Regions from separate parts of the Bacillus hominis genome, predicted to be linked through region 3. Evidence: riboswitches for the same ligand, from Rfam matches in the RefSeq annotation. Region 3 holds a riboswitch; each other region holds the start of a gene.
The links. Region 3 has a riboswitch for thiamine pyrophosphate ahead of tenA (thiaminase II). Riboswitches for the same ligand answer to the same signal wherever they lie in the genome.
Positions count from the first base shown of each region.

Region 1 (3,289 bases), 1.8 Mb from region 3:
GCTTGTGCACCGAGCCATTCTCCAATTGCTGCCCCGATAACACTAAGCGGAACTGCAATTTTTAACGCTGAGAAAAAGTAAGGAAGAGCAGATGGCAACTTTAGCTTTAGAAAAACATCTTTTTTTGTTGCACCATACGTAACTAAAAGCTCCTCCCATTCTTTCTTCGTACTACGCAGTCCGTCATACGTATTTACCGCAATTGGGAAAAACGTAATTAAGACAGTGACAACAACCTTGCTCCAAATGGTATATCCAAACCATAAAACAAATAGTGGCGCAAGTGCTGTAATCGGGATTGTTTGAGAAGCTACTAATAATGGATAAAATGCTCTTTCCATCCACGTATTCGCATTCATTAACATTGCTAGCCCCACACCTAATACGACAGAAATAACAACACCTATTAAAACGACGGATAATGTTGCCGGTAAATGAACCGTAAATAATATATCTTTTAGTTTCCATATCTTCATTACGATTGCAGACGGTGACGGTAAAATGTACATCTCATCTACAATTCTTGCTCCTACTTCCCATAGAGCAAGTAAAACTCCACTTAATATGAGGGCAGGTAATAACTCCTTCAAGCGATTCATCATACGAGTACCTGCCTTTGTAACATACTAAGGAGCTCTTCTTTAAGCGCTAGCACTTCAGGCTTATATAAATCTTTTCTTGTTCGGTTACGATCAAGCGGCACAATTCGCTCAGTTAAAGTTGCTATCGGTTGATTTTCTACAACCAAAATTCGATTAGAAAGAAACAATGCTTCTTCAACATCATGAGTGATAAATAAAATTGTTTTTTCCCACTCTTTCCATTGTTCAAACAACCATTCTTGCAAAGATGCCTTCGTTAAAGCGTCCAATGCACTAAAAGGTTCATCTAACAATAATATCTCCCCACCTGTTAATAAAGTTCGGATAAAAGATACGCGTTGTCTCATACCACCAGATAAATCTTTCGGATATTTTTTCTCGTACCCTTGTAAACCAAATTTATGTAACAGTTCTTTCGCTTTTACTTGCGCTTCTTTCTTCTGTACACCTTGGCACTCTAGCGGCAGGGCCGCATTCTCAATAATCGTCCTCCACGGCAAGAGCATATCTTTTTGGGGCATATACCCTACAGGATGACTCTTTGTTTCTGTCAGCTCTATCTGTCCAGTACTTGCCTCTTCTAAGCCTGTAATAAGGCGAAATAAAGTACTTTTCCCGCATCCACTCGGTCCGATAATACTTACAAACTCTTTATCTTGTATAGAAGCATTTAATTCATCGATGATTGGTTTCTCATCATAATGAAAGGAAACATTATGAAACTGTAGTATGTTCTTGCTCCTCAAAACCCCACATCTCCTTACGATAAGCCATATCCCAGAATAAATATTCAAATCGGCTGGAATATAAGAAAATCTCCTCTAATCGGTCTAGCTCTTTCTCTGACTTTCCAACTGCCATTTCATTTAATAAATCTATTAACCAAATACAAAGGTTACCGTATTCTTCAGAACTATATCCTTGAATCCATTCACCAAAGAACTCATGATCTCTTGCTCCAGGAATATCATTTAAACGCTTTCCAATCTCCCAATAGCTCCACATACATGGAAGTAAAGCTGATATTAATTCTGCAAGTGTGCCATTTTGAGATACAGACATCATGTAATTTGTATATGCTAAATTTTTAGCAGATGGTTTTGCAGATTCCATCTCTCGTGCAGAAATACCAAGTCTTTTTGCATATTGTTTATGAATCGTCATTTCACCATTTAAAATGCCATCAATTTGCTCTGCAAATTTTGCCATAACTTGTGGATTCGTTGCCTTTACAACCCCAATTGCATATAGCTTTGCATAATCTAGCAAATATAAATAATCTTGAATAATATAGTACTGGAATTTGTCTTTTTCCAACGTACCATCCCCCATACCTACTACAAACGGATGATTATGACTTTTCTCCCAAACAGGCTGCACCGTATCAAATAATCTTTCACAAAATTTCATTTATAATTCCCCTTCCTATATATCTATTTATCTCAATAAAAAAACCACTTCTGTGTATAAGAAGTGGTTACAGCAAATAAAATTATAATTTATTCGTTGTTCCACTTCCCTTCGCTAGTATTATCTAGATCAGGTGTTGTAAGGGTTAAGGATTATTCCTCTCTCAGCACATCAAGCACCCCTAGTGGTTTCAATATGAAATTTTTAAATAAAAAAGCCCCGTTTCTATACGCAAAGAAACGGGGACTCATTGTTAGTGTCCGTATTGCTTCCCTACGCTAGCATAATCTAGATCAGGTAATAAAAAGGATCAAAGACTTAAGGTCTTACTCTCAGCTGGCAACACCAGCCCTCCTAGCAAACTATAAAATTATCACTGTCAGTATAACACCGCCATAAGACATCATCAACTGTTTTAATTTTCTTAATTGTGAATTAAATACGAGCGTGTTAAACACATATAAATGCGACCCCACAAATGATATATACAATATTTATATATGAACCTCTCTTCTAACATTATTTATTTTTATTGATTTCATATTACATTTATGTGAATACGACCAATATATTATATCTTTATACTATAATAAAATTACAACTATACAACTAGAGGAGGTCTTTATTACATGAATATGAAAGCTACAGCTTTAACAGCAACTACTATCGCAATTGCTTCTTTACTTCCTTCTATGGGAGAATCCGATATACAAACAGCGGCTGCTAAGCAACCATCTACAGTAAAAACTGGATATGTAAAAATTGACAACGTTGCACTACATCAAAATAACCATGCAGACAGTGCAATAATTGATAACATTCGATTTAATAGCCCGGTTACTATTCTTGAGACAAATCCAGATTGGTATAAAGTATCTGTTAACAACAAAACAGGCTATATGAAAAAAGATGCAATTCTCTTCAAAAAAAATGTTCAACCAAAGAATCAATATATCGTAAATGCCAACGCATTAAACGTTCGTTCTGAACCTAATACAGAGTCTTCTATTCTAGATATATTACCAAATGGTCAATTCATTACCATTCAAGGTGAACAAGGGGATTGGTACAAAATATTACATAACGGTCAAATTGGATACGTACAAAAAACATTTGTATCTAATGGATCCACACCTCTAGTAAAAGGTGTAACTGTACAAGGTTCTCCTTCTTATACTGTTGCAACACCAAAATTAAATGTACGTAGCAACGCTAGTACAAGTAGCACTCTACTTGGCTCATTACAAAGTGGTACACAAGTACAAGTAGTAGAAACG
Region 1 covers NZ_JAUCFS010000005.1:718,932-722,220, reverse strand. The annotation lists gene QUF93_RS06140 (ABC transporter permease) at 1-599, opposite strand, end outside; gene QUF93_RS06135 (ABC transporter ATP-binding protein) at 599-1,348, opposite strand; gene tenA (thiaminase II) at 1,317-2,012, opposite strand; TPP riboswitch at 2,102-2,205, opposite strand; TPP riboswitch at 2,266-2,378, opposite strand; gene QUF93_RS06125 (SH3 domain-containing M23 family metallopeptidase) at 2,642-3,289, shown strand, end outside.
Region 1: linked by a shared signal. The riboswitch ahead of tenA (thiaminase II) and the one ahead of tenA (thiaminase II) in region 3 are both predicted to bind thiamine pyrophosphate.

Region 2 (3,289 bases), 2.2 Mb from region 3:
TTAAATGCATTGGTACATGCCCAGGTCCTTCAATCATAACTTGCACATCATGCTTCCAAGCAATTTTCGTTAATTCACCAAGTGTTTCAAGCTCAGAAAACTGCGCTTCGTCATTTGCATCTGCAATCGATCCTGGACGTAATCCATCTCCAAGAGAGAACGAAACGTCGTACTGCTTCATAATTTCACATATCTCTTCAAAATGAGTGTATAAGAAGTTTTCTTTATGATGGAATAAACACCACTGCGCCATAATCGAACCACCGCGCGAAACAATACCTGTCATACGCTTTGCAGTAATTGGAATGTAACGGAGTAATACACCGGCGTGAATCGTGAAGTAATCAACGCCTTGCTCCGCTTGCTCAATTAACGTATCGCGATACACTTCCCACGTTAAATCCTCTGCAATTCCGTTTACTTTTTCAAGCGCTTGATAAATTGGCACAGTTCCAACTGGTACCGGAGCATTACGAATAATCCACTCACGTGTTGTATGAATATTTTTGCCTGTAGATAAATCCATAATCGTATCTGCACCCCAGCGAGTCGCCCACGTCATCTTCTCTACTTCTTCTGCAATAGAAGAAGATACAGCAGAGTTTCCGATATTTGCATTTACCTTCACGTGGAAATTACGTCCGATAATCATCGGTTCTGCTTCCGGATGATTAATATTCGCTGGTAAAATGGCACGACCTTCTGCAATTTCCTTACGAACAAATTCAGGCTCTACCCCTTCACGAATCGCAACATATTCCATCTCAGACGTAATAATACCATTACGCGCATAATGCATTTGCGAAACATTTGCACCTTGCTTCGCCCTAAGCGGCTTGCGATCCATTTGCGGGAAAACAGGTGTATGTTTTGAAGCCACCTTGACACCGTCATCCTCTGGTTTTACTTCGCGCCCTTCGTATGCCTCTACATCCTCGCGCTTCATGATCCAAGAATGGCGCGGCGTTGGAATCCCCTTTTCCAGCTCCACTTTATACTCAGGATCTGTATAAGGTCCACTCGTATCATACACACGGATTGGCGGATTTTGAACACCATTCGTATCGCTTTGTGCAATCTCGCGCATCGGTACTTTCATACCTTCCCATGGTCCATCCACATAAACTTTCTTACTTCCTGGTAAACTCGATTTCAATTCAATTTGCTCAGCTGAAACAGACTGTTTCATAACCTTTGTTGCCCCCCTGTACGTGACAAGGACGAGATATGGCCAGCGTATGCCAAAATAAAAAGAGCCAGGTCCATAAAAAAATAAGGACCTGGCTCATAAAGACATAATTATGTAAAGCCGTTAACTTCCCTACGCTGGTACGAGCCAGATCAGGTCCAAAGGGTTAAGAAGTTCACACGCTTCTCTCTCAGCCTACGCATACGTTAGGCACCCCTAGTTTATCACTGATTTAATTTTCAATACTTTCCCATCATACATGATAATCTGAAAAATGCAAAGGTTATTTCTTTTTTGTTTACGGAATCATCCAAGTTAAATAATAAGCCTGTACATAAGTCATAATCCCCACAATAATTACGAAGAATAAACTATGCTTCACTGTAAAGCGGAACAGATCTGATTCTTTCCCAGCAAGACCAACTGCCGCACAAGCGATCGCAATCGATTGCGGAGAAATCATTTTACCTGTTACACCGCCCGTTGTATTTGCTGCAACGAGAAGCACTTCAGATACACCGACTTGCTGCGCTGTAATTGCTTGTAAATTCGAGAAAAGTGCATTCGCTGACGTATCTGATCCTGTTAAAAATACACCGATCCAACCTAGGAATGGTGAGAAGAACGGGAATAACCCGCCAGTTCCTGCAAGTGCTAGCGCTAATGTAGAAGATAAACCAGAATAATTTGCGATAAATGCGAATCCTAATACGAATCCGATAGATAGAATTGGCATCTTAAGTTCGTTTAACGTTTCTTTAAATGTTGCTACTGCATCTTTTGCACTCATTTTCAAAATAAAGATAGAAATGATACAAGCAATTAAAATTGCTGTTCCAGTTGCTGATAATACATCAAGCTTCAAAATTGCCTCATAAGGTGTTGGTTTATTTACAATTGGCTCTGCTTTCATTACTAAATTGTGTAAGCCTGGAACTTCAAACTTAAATACAAGACTTTCTAATGCGCCGCCTGGAGCGAATAATGCTTTAAAGAAACTTTGGCTCCAAATGACTACCATCACAGTTAAAATAATGAACGGAGACCATGCTTTTACTACTTTTCCTACCGTTAGTTTCGGCATAGATGTCGCCTTTGTTGCTGCTACTTCACTATTCGCTTCTTTAGACTGATAAATTTCTTTCGGCTGCCAAACTTTTAAGAATAGCGATAAACTTACTAAACTTACAAGCGCTGACGTAATATCCGGAAGTTCTGGCCCTAAAAACGTCGCTGTAATAAACTGTGTAATTGCAAATGAACTACCCGCTACAAATAGAGCAGGCCATGTTTGTCTTACCCCTTTAAATCCATCCATTAAAAATACGATAAAGAACGGAACAAATAATGATAAGAACGGTAATTGATGTCCAGCCATTTGTCCGATTTTATGCGGATCAATACCAGTTACTTGTCCAGCCACTGTAATCGGAATTCCCATCGCTCCGAATGCTACTGGTGCAGTATTTGCGATTAAACAAAGACCAGCCGCGTATAAAGGATTTAAGCCAAGGCCTGCAAGAAGCGCTGCCGTAATCGCTACTGGTGCACCAAATCCTGCTGCTCCTTCCAAAAATGCTCCAAATGAAAAACCGATTAAAATAACGAGTAAACGATGATCATTCGTAATGGATAATACAGATGCACGAATGACATCAAATTGACCTGTTTTCACAGAAATTTTATATAAAAATACTGACATAATGATAATCCACGCAATTGGCCATAATCCGTATAAGAAACCGTATCCGGTCGCTGCCATTGCCATTGTGAATGGCATTTTATACGCAAATAAAGCCACCAAAATCGTTAATACAACTGTAATAAACCCTGCCACATACCCCTTCATGCGGAAAACTGCTAAAGCTAAGAAAAAAAAGATGATTGGAATAAGTGCGACTGCTGCCGAAATCCAAATGTTACCGAACGGATCGTAAACTTGTGTCCATGTGTTCATTGTTCTCTCCCCCCTAAAGAATCCCCTTTTAAATAGATATAACCTTATCAATAGACTATCAGGTCATCATACCTTTAAGTCTAAAAATAAAAAACGTCTAAGAAAACGTTTTCACTAACTTCTACTTTATCACAACAATTTCC
Region 2 covers NZ_JAUCFS010000005.1:4,728,608-4,731,896, forward strand. The annotation lists gene thiC (phosphomethylpyrimidine synthase ThiC) at 1-1,189, opposite strand, end outside; TPP riboswitch at 1,302-1,417, opposite strand; gene lldP (L-lactate permease) at 1,488-3,146, opposite strand.
Region 2: linked by a shared signal. The riboswitch ahead of thiC (phosphomethylpyrimidine synthase ThiC) and the one ahead of tenA (thiaminase II) in region 3 are both predicted to bind thiamine pyrophosphate.

Region 3 (3,289 bases):
TAATGTGATTTATATTAGTAGCTTTTCGAAGGTACTTTTCCCTGGTTTACGTGTAGGTTGGATTATTGCAGATAAAGAACTGATACATTATTTAGAAAGTGTAAAAAGAGCAAGAACGATTCACACTTCTACGTTAGATCAAGCTGTTCTGTTTCAATATTTACATGAAGGATATTTTGAAAAATATTTAAAAAAAGCAAGATCTGTTTATAAGAAAAAATATGAGTTAGCTGTTGAGGCATGTAATCAGTACATTCCGTTTAAAAGAATGACTGGAGATGGTGGACTTCATTTATTTATAGAGTTAGAAGAAAAAATTAATGCCCGCACACTTTTACAAAAGTGTTATGAGAAAGGCGTAACGTTTTCTCCTGGAGATGTTTTTTATTCTGATGGAGGAGGAGTGAATACCTTCCGATTAGGCTTTTCACGTTTGAAAGAAAAGGAAATAGTTAGCGGGATTCAAATAATTGGTGACACATTAAAAAATGAAATTTGGAGATGAGAAGATGAGAATTGGCGTTATTATGGGAGGAGTATCCTCTGAAAAACAAGTATCAATTATGACTGGGAATGAAATGATTGCACATTTAGATAAGAGTAAGTATGAAATAGTTCCAATTACGTTAAATGAAAAAATGGATTTAATTGAAAAAGCGAAAGACATTGATTTTGCATTGCTAGCATTACACGGAAAATACGGAGAAGATGGGACAGTTCAAGGAACGCTTGAGAGTTTAGGTATTCCATATAGCGGCAGCAACATGTTATCTAGCGGTATATGTATGGACAAAAATCTTTCAAAAAAGATTTTGCGTTATGAAGGAGTAGAAACACCAGATTGGATTGAACTTACAAAAATGGAGGATCTAAAGCTTGAAGAGTTAGATAAGCTAGGATTTCCGTTAGTGGTAAAACCAAACTCTGGCGGCTCGAGTGTTGGAGTAAAGATCGTCAATGATAAAAATGAATTAATCTCTATGCTAGAAACTGTATTCGAATGGGATTCTGAAGTCGTAATTGAGAAGTATATAAAAGGTGACGAGATTACATGTTCAATTTTTGATGGGCAACAGTTACCTATCATTTCAATTCGACATGCTGCTGAGTTCTTTGACTACAATGCAAAATATGATGATACTAGTACAGTTGAAGAAGTTGTAGAACTTCCAGCTGAAGTACAGGAACGTGTAAATAAAGCGTCACTGGCTTGTTATAAAGTATTAAAATGTAGTGTTTATGCAAGGGTTGATATGATGGTGAAGGACGGAATTCCATATGTAATGGAGGTTAATACATTACCAGGGATGACACAATCAAGTTTACTGCCAAAAAGTGCAGATGCGGCTGGAATTAATTATAGTAAACTATTAGATATGATAATTGAAACTTCATTAAAAGTAAGGAAAGAAGAAGGTTTTTAAGATAATTGTACAATTAAAACTTTTGATAGTTCCACGAAGTATGCTATGATAATTACAATACGACAACTAAATATTTATCCACTAGGGGGGCCTTTTATAGGCTGAGATCAAATGGAATTTTGAGACTCTTAGTACCTGATCTGGTTAATGCCAGCGTAGGGAAGTGGGAAAGACAAGATATTTAATGCATAAATTAATATCGTCTAATTCACTTTCTTTACGCCTGTAAAGAAAGTTTTTTTATTTTACAGCTTTAATATATGGGATAAATACTTATGTTTTATAAACTATTGGAGGGATTTAAATGACTTTTTCACAATCATTACGTAAAGAAGTAGATTCAATTTGGGAAGCAAGTTTTAATCACCCTTTTGTAAAAAAACTTGGCGAAGGAACGTTAGATTTAGCTAGTTTTCGTTATTATGTGCTTCAAGATTCGTATTATTTAAGTCATTTTGCTAGAGTACAAACGTTAGGTGCTGCAAAGGCTCTTGAATTAGAAACGACGGCTCGTATGGCGCATCATGCACAAAATACTTATGAAGCTGAGTTATCATTACATGAGAATTTCGCAAAAAAATTAGGGATTACGAAAGAAGAAAAAGATAATTTTATTCCTGCGCCAACTGCATATGCATATACATCTCATATGTATCGTGCAGCTTATGAAGGGCATTTAGGAGATATTATTGCAGCTATTTTACCTTGTTATTGGTTATATTATGAAATCGGTGAACGTTTAAAAGTGTGTCAACCTGAAGAGCCAATTTATCAAGAATGGATTTCTGCTTATGGATCTGATTGGTTCCGCACGTTAGTTGAGGAACAGATTGCTCGATTAGATGCTATAGCTGAGACAGTAACAGAGGCAGATCGTAATCGTATGAAACAGCATTTTATTATTAGTAGTCAATATGAATATTCATTTTGGGATATGGCTTATACATTAGAAAAGTGGCCAGTGAATACTGATGTAAAAGATGTAATTGGATAAAGAGTAGAGGTATTGCTATACATAGGTATAGACAATACCTTTTTTTATAGTTTTTTGATGATCAAGACAAATGAAGAAAGGAAGTAAGAATTATATGGAAAAATTACGGTTATTAACATTGTTGTATTCATTTGCAAAATCAAATGATTCGATTTCAAAGGTAACAATTACGTCGGTAAGGGTAGGTATAACTTGATCAATATCGTTTTTTATAGCTCGAAATGCAGATTCTATTGTGTTTGGCTCAGTCTGTCCCGTGATTCCGGTAGGCCCAGTATCGCCAGTCGGTCCAGTGTTGCCAGTGGACCCGGTAACACCTGGGGGTTACATAGGTGGGAGTGTAGGTCCGATTGAACCTGGATTTAATGCAGCGGAGGATAAAAACTTGTCCAATATAATTCACCTCTGAAAAATTCGTGTTACTAATAGTAAAGGCAATGATAGAGCAAAGCGAAATGGACAAGCGATTGTATATGTGGAATTTAATAAAATAGTGATTTTAAAAAGACTACTACCTCAGTTTCTTATGTGAGTAGTAAAGTGACTTCCATTATTCGTGGTTTAAATGAAGTGGTATTGGTTTTAACTCGACCTCAAATAATTCACTTTCAAGTTCATTAAGTGCAAACATTGATACAGGGTATGGAGATGTATTAGACAAAACTTGTGATGAAATAGATTCTCCTGATGATGAGAAAAATGTAACAAACACTTTTGAAAGTGGAGGGACCATAATGATTACACGGTCAGTTTTTTGTAACGTATTAACCAACTCCAAAATTATATAGTTTTATAAGAATTTAAAACTATATTCGATAAATATGCGGATATTTTTATTAATGCTTTTCCATTAGTGAATGGAGAAAATTAA
Region 3 covers NZ_JAUCFS010000005.1:2,483,173-2,486,461, reverse strand. The annotation lists gene pdxR (MocR-like pyridoxine biosynthesis transcription factor PdxR) at 1-505, shown strand, start outside; gene QUF93_RS15295 (D-alanine--D-alanine ligase) at 510-1,424, shown strand; TPP riboswitch at 1,498-1,603, shown strand; gene tenA (thiaminase II) at 1,729-2,418, shown strand; gene QUF93_RS15285 (exosporium leader peptide-containing protein) at 2,743-2,811, opposite strand; gene QUF93_RS15280 (hypothetical protein) at 2,969-3,196, opposite strand.